3 regions of the Sorangium sp. So ce590 genome follow, and region 3 is predicted to be linked to each of the others. Evidence: riboswitches for the same ligand, from Rfam matches in the RefSeq annotation. Region 3 holds a riboswitch; each other region holds the start of a gene.
The links. A riboswitch is a leader RNA that binds a small molecule or an ion and turns the genes downstream of it on or off. The one in region 3 is predicted to bind cobalamin.
Positions count from the first base shown of each region.

Region 1 (3,266 bases), 3.7 Mb from region 3:
CGTGGGCGCGCGCGTCGCTCCGGTCGATCTTGTTGATGACGACGATGATCGGGAAGCCGCGCTGGAGGCACTTCGAGAGCACGAACCGCGTCTGCGGCAGCGGGCCCTCGGCGGCGTCGACGAGGAGCAGCGCCCCGTCGGCCATCATCAGCGTGCGCTCGACCTCGCCGCCGAAGTCGGAGTGGCCGGGCGTGTCGACGATGTTGATCTTGACCCCGCGGTACCGGATGCTCGTGTTCTTCGCGAGGATCGTGATGCCGCGCTCCCGCTCGAGGTCGTTCGAGTCCATGACCCGCTCGGCCACGACCTCGTTTTCCCGGAAGGCGCCCGACTGGCGGAGCATGTGATCGACGAGGGTCGTCTTCCCGTGGTCGACGTGGGCGACGATGGCGATGTTGCGGAGGTCGTTACGCGGCATATATGTACAGCGGCGGCCGTGTAGCACGCGCTCCACGAAGGAGCGAGCCCATCCTCGCTAGAGCTCGAACGTTCGGCCCGCACGCCGGACGTCGCGCAGGGGTCGAGCAGGCCTCACGCGAGCGGCGCGAGCGGCGCGAGCGCTGCGAGCGGAGCGGGCGAGGTGAGCGGGAACGATTGACAGCCGGAGGGGCGCCACCTTAAGGTGCGACCGCGCTGGTGCCTGGGCGCCTGTCCAGGCTGAATAGGGAACCCGGTGAAATTCCGGGGCTGCCCCGCAGCGGTAAGCGAGAACGACCTCCCACGACAAGCACTGGCCCGCGAGGGCTGGGAAGCGGTGGACAGTAGGAAGCCGGCCCGGCCGGAGCGCTCGCGAGCCCGAAGACCTGCCAGCGCCCGGCGACGGGGAGACATCCGATGCCGGTTCGACCTGGGAGCCTCGAGGGAGGCGGTTAGGTCCGAGCCGGTGCATCTCTGCGCACGTCCCGGATCCCGAACCGCCCCCCGCGATGCCTTTCGGTCGCCCGTGGGGGCGAGAGGTCGGTCCAGCGCATCGCGCCGGATTCGCATTTTCCTCCCCGCGGAGCTCGACACGAGCGGCCCGCCGCCGCTCCGCGCGATTGCAGCGAAGGAGGACATGAATGCTCCGCGAGACGGTCACGATCGGCCACGCACACCGCCATCCGCTCGGTCGGATGGCCGCACTGGCCCTCTTGCTGGCCGCCGCGCGGCCGGCGCGCGCCGAGGCGCCCGCGGACGGGGGCGCGCTCGAGGTCACGGTGCAGGCGGAGAAGCCGGGCAGCGAGGCCGCCTCGCGCGTCTCGGTCGGGCACCGCGAGCTCGAGCTCAGGCCCGGCGCGCGCCGTGTGCGGCGAGGGCGAGCAGGGCGGCCTGAACCCGCCGCCCTCCGCCTTCGGACAGCCGTGCATCGATCATTTCGGCGCGGTCGATCCGACCGAGGGCGGGTCGACCGCGCGGCACATGGGGTCCGTCTCCCTCTCGACCGCGTGGCGGGACGCCGACCTGAGCGCGATGGCCTACCTCCTCAGCTATCGCTTCACGCTGTACTCGAACTTCACGTTCTTCAGCGAGGACCCCGACCACGGCGACCAGATCGAGCAGAACGACGACCGCACCGTCGCAGGCGCCGATCTCCGGTTCCGCAAGCAGTTCGAGCTCGGGGGGGCGAGGTTCACGACCTCGCTCGGCGCGCAGCTCCGCGCGGACGGGATCGACAAGTCGCTCCACCACGACCAGGCGCGCGAGCGGCTCGAGGAGAGGGACCGGACCCACATCGACGAGGGCCAGATCGGCGTCTACGTCGAGCAGGACGCCCGGCTCCGGCGCTGGCTCCGCCTCGTGCTCGGCGCGCGCGGGCAGTGGATCGACGTCAACGTGGACGATCTGCGCGAGGACCTCCAGGCGACCGGGAACAGGTCGAGCGGCGTCCAGGGGCAGATGCAGCTCCTCCCGAAGCTCACGGCGATCGTCTCGCCGATCGACGGGGTCGATCTCTTCGCCCACTACGGGCGCGGCTTCCACTCGAACGACGCCCGGGGCGTGGTGCTGGCCCAGGGGGCGGCGACGCTGATCACCCCCGCGATGGGCTACGAGGTCGGCGCGCGGGTCGCGCCCGTGCGCGGCCTCTCGCTGAGCGCGGCCGGGTTCCTGCTCGATCTCGACTCCGAGCTGGTCTGGAGCGGCGACGCCGGCGTGACCGAGGCGTCGGGGCAGACGCGGCGCTACGGGGTCGAGATCGGCGCGCGTTACCGGCTCGGGAGCTGGCTCTTCGCCGACGTGGACGCGACCTTCACCCGCGCGCGCTTCCGCGTGAACGCCGGCAACGCGAGCGCGGTCGCCCTCGCGCCGACCCGGACGCTGACCGCGGGGGTCGGCGTCCGCCCGACGTTCGGCGCGTTCACGCCGTTCGCCGCGCTGCGGGTCAAGGCGATCGGCGCGCGGCCCGCGACCGAGGACGAGTCGCTCACCGCCGAGGGGTTCACGGTCGTCGACGCGAACGCGGGGCTCCGGTGGAGGAACGTCGAGGCGGCCGTGGACATCCAGAACCTCCTCGACACGACGTGGCGCGAGGTCCAGTTCGCGAGCGACTCGCGGCTGCCGTACGAGCCGGCTGCGGTCACCGGGATCCACTACTCGCCGGGGTGGCCCTTCACGGCGATCGGGCGGGCGACGCTTCATTGGCAGTAGCCCCAAGGCGCGCGCCGTTGCGATGGCGCGCGCCCTGCGCTTCCATGCCGCCCTCCCCGTGAGCCCCCCGCCGCCCTCCCAGCTCCGCGCCCCGCGCGCGCCGCGCGCCCGCGCGGAGCTCGTCGCGACCGGCTGGGAGCTGTTCTCGGCCCTGCTGTTCCTCTCCGCCGTCGTCCCCGTGGCCCTCACCACGCCGTGGCCGGCGATCCTCCTGCTCGCCTCGATGGCCCTCTCGGCCGCGCTCTCGGGCGTGCTCGTCCGCCGCGGCGACCGCGGCTTCGCCATCGCCGCGGCGATCCGCACCCTCTCGTGGCCGCTCGCGGTCTCGCCGCTCGCCTTCATGGGCGCCCCCACCGCGCCCTCCTCCTGGCCGGGTCCGCTCGGGATCGGCCACGCGACGCCCCCCTCGTGGCTCGGCCTCCTGGTCACGGCCGTCGCCTTCGGCGTCATGGCCGGCGGCATGCGCCGCGCCATCTACCGCAGCCTGCTCCGCGCCGACGCGGCCGACGGCGGCGCCTCCGAGGCCGACTCGGCGCGCGCCCTCGCCGCGGCGCTCCGGCCGAGGCTCGCCGAGTCGGCGACGGCCGCCGGCATCGTCGGCGGGCATGTCATGCTGCTCTTCTGCGTCGCGTTCCTCCGCA
Region 1 covers NZ_CP150346.1:1,376,255-1,379,520, forward strand. Annotated here, with positions in the region: gene typA (translational GTPase TypA) at 1-418, opposite strand, end outside; cobalamin riboswitch at 618-825, shown strand; gene WMF28_RS05055 (TonB-dependent receptor domain-containing protein) at 1,282-2,625, shown strand; gene WMF28_RS05060 (ATP-binding protein) at 2,648-3,266, shown strand, end outside.
Region 1: it holds a riboswitch for cobalamin, as region 3 does, so the genes downstream of both, WMF28_RS05055 (TonB-dependent receptor domain-containing protein) here and WMF28_RS19160 (hypothetical protein) in region 3, are expected to answer to the same signal.

Region 2 (3,266 bases), 4.7 Mb from region 3:
TCCCGGCGACCGAGCTCCTCGCGCGCGCCCGCGACACCGCCCTCAAGATCGCCTCGCGCGGGCCGCTCGCCGTCGCCGCCGCCAAGCGCGTCATCCTGCGCGGCGAGAGCCTCGATCTCGCCGCCGCCAACGAGCTGGAAGCCCAGGCCTTCGCCGCGCTCTTCGGCAGCGACGACCAGCAGCTCGGAATGAAAGCTTTCCTGGCGAAATCACAGGCCGCGTTCACCGGAAAGTGAGCCTCCGAGCCGCACGCCGGAGGACAAAAAAATACCGCGCATCATGCTGGAGGGGGGCCAGACATGACCGCGGCAGGGGGACCGCGGCGGCGTGGTGGACGTCCGTCGCGGTGCTCAAGAAAACCCGCACGCGCTCCGGGCCGGGGGGGGAAACCGCGCCGGTGCGCATGCGGTGATCAGAGTGTGGCACCCAAGGGCAGGTTGTCGATAACAAAGTGCAACGTATGCACGCAGGTGAGCGGATTGCGCCCGGCACGAGGACAGCCAGACGACCGCACAGCGCAGACGCCGCCCATTCCGGCGAATGCGCGTTCGAGCCGGGCATACCCGTGCACGGGAGACAGCCTCCGGCGGAGTCCATTTTCGCGTTCTCGGAAAGGAGTACACGAGAACCCGCCGGCCCCTCACGGCAGGCGCCGCGACGAAGGGAGCCAGGCACGGAACACCTGCTCATAAGTAAAGAGCCAGGACGAACAAGGCACACTGCCGCGAGAAAACCACCGGAGCGTGCGCCGCGCGCACGAGGCGAGAGGGCCCAGAACCTGCGCCGCGCGCATGGGGCGGCGCACGCCCCGACAGGACGCCGGGGTAAGCAGCGACCCTGAGGCGAGCAAGTAAAGAGACTTTAACTACCGAAGCACAAGGCTTGCAGCATTTTCGAGAAAGCTTTGCCTCGTGCGTCTCGGTCAATTTCTCCTTCTCCTTCCCGTCCTCGCCTCCGATTCCACCATTGCACAGGGCGCGATCCCGTATGGCGCCGCCGGTCGGCTCGACAGGGCGGCGCCAACAGCGCACGGCACGCCGCGGCAGCGCCAGGACCGCCCGCTCGCCGCGCCGCGCTGCGCCGCGAGACGAGCGCCCCCGCGATCGCGGCGCGACGTCCTTGACGCCGAGCGCGAAACGGGACTACCGAGATCCATCTGACAATCCACGCCTCGGGTGCCCTCAGGGCATAACAGGGAAGCCGGTGCGAAACCGGCGCGGTACCGCCACCGTGAGTGGGGAGCTGCTTCCGAAGACCACTGGGCCTCATGAACAGGCCTGGGAAGGTGGACGCAGCGCTGGGAGCTCGAACAGCTCCCTGAACCCATGAGCCGGGAGACCTACCCGAGCCCCCCACGAGGTGCAGCTTGCGCACGTCTTCGTGGCGTTCGGGTGCGGATCTCACCCGGAGCGCCGAAATCGGTCCCCACGGCCGTGCCGTGTCCATCGCCTGCGTGTTCCTGGCGACGCTCCTCGCGGCCCGGCCCGCGGCCGCCATGCACCTCGCGGAAGGCGTCCTGCCGCTCGGCTGGTGCGCGGTCTGGAACGCGCTCGCCCTGCCCTTCGTGGCGATCGCCCTCCACCTGCTCCGGCAGCGCACCCGGCAGGACGTCTTCTACAAGCCGTTCGTCGGCCTCGTCGCCGCCGCCGTCTTCGCGATCTCGTGCATGCCCGTGCCGGTGCCGACCGCCGGGACCTGCTCCCACCCGTGCGGCACCGGGCTCGCCGCGGTGCTCATCGGCCCCTGGATGGCCGTCCTCGTCACCGTTGTGGCGCTCCTCATCCAGGCCCTCTTCCTCGCGCACGGCGGGCTCACCACGCTCGGCGCCGACGTCGCGTCCATGGGCATCGCGGGCGCGTTCACCGGGTTCCTCGCCTTCCGGCTCGCGCAGCGCTGCGGCGCGAGCCTCTGGGTCGCGGGGTTCCTGGCCGGCGTGATCTCGGACTGGGCCACGTACGCGACCACGGCGCTCGAGCTCGCGCTCGGGCTCGCGGGCGAAGGGTCGGTGACGTCCATGTTCACCGGCGTCGCCCTCGCCTTCGTCCCCACCCAGCTGCCGCTCGGCCTCCTCGAGGGCGCCATGACCGCGGGGGCGCTCGTCTTCCTGCGCGCCCGGCGGCCCGACATCCTGGAGCGGCTCCGGGTCGTCCCGCTCGCCGCGGGGGCGTCGTGACACGGCGGGTCGCGCAGCGCGCGCTGCCCGCGTTCGCACGGCGCGCGCGCGCTGCGGCGCTCCGGCTCACCGCCGCGCTCCCGGCCGCCGCCGCGCTCGGGCTCGTCGCGTGCGGCAACGCCTCCTGGGACGGGGTCGACGAGGCCGTGATCCGCCGCGTCGCCGAGGACGCGGGGCGCCACGACACGGGGCCGCTGTTCGCGGGCTTCGAGGGCGATCTCCTGCTCTTCGCGTTCCTCTGGGCGGGGCTCCTCTCCGGCTTCGCCCTGGGCTACTTCTCGCGCGTGCTCTTCGTCGAGCGCGCCGGTCAGCCCGCCGGCGATCCCGGCGGCAAGCCCGGCGTTGAAGGCCTCCGTGCCGACTGACCTCCCCGCGCGGCTCCGCGACGTGGATCCCCGGCTCCGCCTCGGGGCCGCCGTGACCGCGTGCTGCGTCGCCGCGGGCGCGCGCTCGCCCTTCACGCCGGCCGCGCTGCTCGTCGTCGCGTGCGCTGCCCTCCGCCTCCAGGGCGTGACGGCGGGCGCCGTCCTCCGCGCGTTCGCGCCCGCCGCGTGGCTCGGGGGGCTCGCGGCCGCGCTCGCGCTCGCGCTCACCCCGGGGGAGCCGCTCCTCGCGGGCGCGCCGTTCCCGCTCGACGCCCTCACGCGCGAGGGGGCCGACCGCGCCGCGGCCATCGCCGCGCGCGTCCTCGCGGCGGCCGCGGTGCTCCGGTGGCTCGCCAGCGCCGCCGCGCCCGCCGAGATCGAGTCGGCGCTCGCCGGGCTCGGCGCGCCCGCGGCCCTCGTCGAGCTGCTCGCGCTCGCGCGGCGCTTCGCCGGCGTGCTCCAGCGCGCGGCCGACGGCGCGTGGAGCGCCGCCGCGCTCCGCGGCGGGTTCGCGCACCCGCGCGCCGCCGCGCGCTCGGCCGGCGCCGTCGCGGGCGTCGTGGCGCTCCGGACCCTGGAGCGCTCCGAGCACGCCGCCCTCGCGATGCAGCTCCGCGGCTACAAGGGAGAGCTCCCCGTCGCCGACCGCCGGGCGAGCGCGCCCGCCGCGAACCTCGCGTTCGCCGCCGCCGCCCTCGCGGCGCTCGGGCTCAGCGTCGCCGCCGGGG
Region 2 covers NZ_CP150346.1:370,826-374,091, reverse strand. Annotated here, with positions in the region: gene WMF28_RS01420 (enoyl-CoA hydratase/isomerase family protein) at 1-236, shown strand, start outside; cobalamin riboswitch at 1,157-1,361, shown strand; gene WMF28_RS01415 (energy-coupling factor ABC transporter permease) at 1,439-2,173, shown strand; gene WMF28_RS01410 (hypothetical protein) at 2,170-2,538, shown strand; gene WMF28_RS01405 (CbiQ family ECF transporter T component) at 2,528-3,266, shown strand, end outside.
Region 2: it holds a riboswitch for cobalamin, as region 3 does, so the genes downstream of both, WMF28_RS01415 (energy-coupling factor ABC transporter permease) here and WMF28_RS19160 (hypothetical protein) in region 3, are expected to answer to the same signal.

Region 3 (3,266 bases):
GGTTGTATCCGGAGTTGCCCAGCTGGGTGTTCCACGCCGCCATCAGGATGTTGTAATCGTCCGTGTCCACGTCGTCGTCGTTGTCGAGATCCGCGTCCGCGATGTTCCCGAAGCCGTCGCCGTCGGTGTCGCGCTGGTTCGAGTTCGCGGTGAGGTAGGCGTTGTCCGCGCCGTCGGGCACGCCGTCGCTGTCGGAGTCCGGCGCGCCGTCGGGGAAGTACAGCGTCACCTTCGGCGTCACCCAGGTTTCCCAGAAGTCCGAGGCGCTTCCGGCCGAGTAGCACTGCCCCGCGGGGGACGAGTACTCGTCGCCCGACGGGTTCCAAACGATCGCCAGGGCGCTCGTGTGGCCGACGAACGCGATGGGCGAGGTCGTGCTGTCGTCCTCGCAGACGTCCGGCGCGAGCTCGAGGTACTGCGACGAGCTCGCCTCGTTCACCGGCGTCTGGCTGCCCCCGACGACGCTCGCGACGACGCTGGCGCGGATGAGCGCGGCGTAGCCGTTCTCGCTCGCGCCGCCGACGCCGAACGCGTCTCCGCCGCCCACATGCAGGGTGTCGTCCTCGTCGAAGCCGAGCGCCGCCGCGTTCAGCACGTTGCTCGCCAGGAGCGAGCCCTCGCTGCCGCCATACGCGTAGGCGTTCCACGTGCCATTGATGACGCCCTGGACGTCGGCCGCCGCCCAGATCCGGAGCTCTCCTGTCCGGTTGGGCGAGGTCAGATGGCCGATCCCGGTGACGAGGTTGCCCTCGGAGTCCACGGCGATCCCCGCGGAGGCGCCGGGGATGCTCGTGATCAGCGGGATCTCCGTGATCGGCGACGCGGTCAGATCGAGGGCATAGACGCCGCTCGTGTAGCCGCCCGGGCCGCTCCAGCCGCCGTTGATGACGAGCGCCTCGTTCCCGTACCAGGCCAGGTCGTAGTAGTCGACGTCGAGCTCGATCACGTCCACGTGGCTGAGCAGGTCCGGCGGCGAGGTGATGCTGAGGATGGAGCTCGGGAACACGAGCAGCGGCGCCCCGTACCCGACCCCGAGCGCGATCGTGCTGCCGTCCGGTGAGATGGCGAGGAAGCTCGGATCCATCGGCCCGTCGCTCAGCGTCGCGACGGGCACGTAGGCGCTCGAACCATAGTTCTTCTGGAGGTACACGGTCTGATCGTTGGCGGCGAGGAGCCGGCCGGCCAGCTCGTAGCCATCGATCTCCTGGGCTGTCGTGGGGAACCCATCCAGGGCCACGGACCACCCGCCGGCGATGGCGGGAAGGTCGAACGTATACGACGTGTTCCCCGCGTACTCGTCGAAGGCGTCAGCGAACACCGACGGTGAGAGCAGGAGGAGCGCTGCGGTGACGGAAGACGCGACAATGCGCATAGGGACTCTTTCCTTTCTACTTCTGCTGCAACAGGAGAGGAGCGTGCCTGCGCCCCCCTGTCGCGCTCGAGAGCTGAGCTGTCTCCATCGGGCGACGAAGCGCGCGTGATCGCGCTCCGGCGCGACGACGCGCACGGGGGATACGTTGTGTTGATCCTCGACCGGAAAGGCTCAGCGCGACGTCTCTCGTCGTCGGCTCCGCACGGATCGACGCCAGAGCGCTCGGTACGAGGACGCGAGGCGCGGAGGAGCCAGCTGCGACGCGCGAGGGCGCTGAACCTTCGAGATGATCATCGGACCGACCCTTCGTCCCCGCGGACGATTGCGAAAGAAAGCTCGGGGAACGGGTCGGAACCGGGACCGGCGCGAGAGTCTCGCGCCAGCTCGGACCTACCGCCCTCCCACGAGGCTTCCAGGTCAAACCGGCGCGGGATGTCTCCCCGACGCAGGATGTTGGCAGGTCTTCGGACTTGCGAGCGCTCCGGCTCTCGCCGGGTTCCTACGGTCCACCGCTTCCCAGCCCGGAGGCCAGTGCTCGTCGTGGAGATCGTTCTCGCTTACCGCTGCGGGGCAGCCCCGGATTCGCACCGGGTTCCCTTTTGAGCCCGGGGCCGAAGCCCGAGGCACCAACACGAGGCACTACATATTGTGGTGCGGGACTCCGGTCAAGCGGGATGTTGGGGCTGCGCCCGGACGAGCGGGGCGACGACCGCGCCATGCCGCGCCGCGCGCGTCACGGCGGGGATGCGCTCACGCGTCGCGCTCCCGGAGCTCGTTGTCGAGGCGCTCGTCATACTCGTCATACTCGTCGCGAAGGGCCGCCGCGGTGGCGCCCCTGGATGGACCCGTCTGCGCTGCGTTGCGCCTCCACGAGCGCAGCAGGGCGAAGACCCCGAGCAAGGCCACCGCGATGCCCAGCATCAATCCAAGCGCGACCTTGCCGAGGGTGCCTGACGAGGGCGCCGCGCGGAGGCGGTCGCCATAACGTGCGACGAGGTCCTGCTCGACGGCGCCGGCCGCCTCGCCCTGGCGGAGGCGCGCGCGGATCTCGCGGCGAAGATCGCGCGCCACCTCCGATTCGTGGACATCAAGCGTCTGATCCCAGCAGCAAGGCGCGAGCAGGCGCCCTGCGAGCGCCCGCTCGCCGGGCGCCGGCGTCGTGTCCACGAGCTCGGACGCAGCCTGGCTGGGCGTCGCGGGCTCGGCCCTGCCGCTCATCGCCACGCCCGCGACGAAGGCGACCAGCGCCGCCGCGCGGCGCCAGCGCGCGCCGCGCAGCGACCGGAGGTGCAATGGCGAGCTCACCTCGCGGACCCCGTGCGCGGTACGGGCCGAGTCATTCGCCGACCTGCCGTGCTCTCGCTGGATCATCGTGAGACAGCCTAGCGGGGCCGTCCGCCAGGGCTCTGCGACACGATGTCGCGCTCGTCGCGGCGCGCCCGCGTGCGGCCCGAAGGGCGGGATATCGCTGCATCGTTCGATGAGGTGCGACAGCGTGACGCACTGCCGGCGTGCGCCTCGACTCCCTGCTTGCTGGTCCCAGCTCTTCTGCGCAGCGCCCGTCTCCATGGCTGCGGGGGCGTGTGCCTGGACGGGTGGGCCCGGAGGGGCGCCGTGCCTGTGCCGAGCGTCGTGCCGGCGGGCGGGCGGCCGGCGGCTGGCGGCGCCCCCTGGAACGGGTCACAAACCGGTCCATGCCGCTCGGCGAAGCGCTCCTCGCGGATCCGGTCGACGACCTCATCGCGCTCCTGCGCGGCAAGCGGTTCGTGGCGCTGACGGGGGCGGGGTGCAGCACCGAGTCCGGCATCCCGGATTACCGCGGGCCCGAGACGCGGCGCCGCGCGCGCAACCCGATCCAGGGGCGGGAGTTCTCGCGCTCGGCGGAGATCCGGCA
Region 3 covers NZ_CP150346.1:5,074,833-5,078,098, reverse strand. Annotated here, with positions in the region: gene WMF28_RS19160 (hypothetical protein) at 1-1,372, opposite strand, end outside; cobalamin riboswitch at 1,811-2,018, opposite strand; gene WMF28_RS19155 (cytochrome c-type biogenesis protein) at 2,123-2,743, opposite strand; gene WMF28_RS19150 (NAD-dependent protein deacetylase) at 3,067-3,266, shown strand, end outside.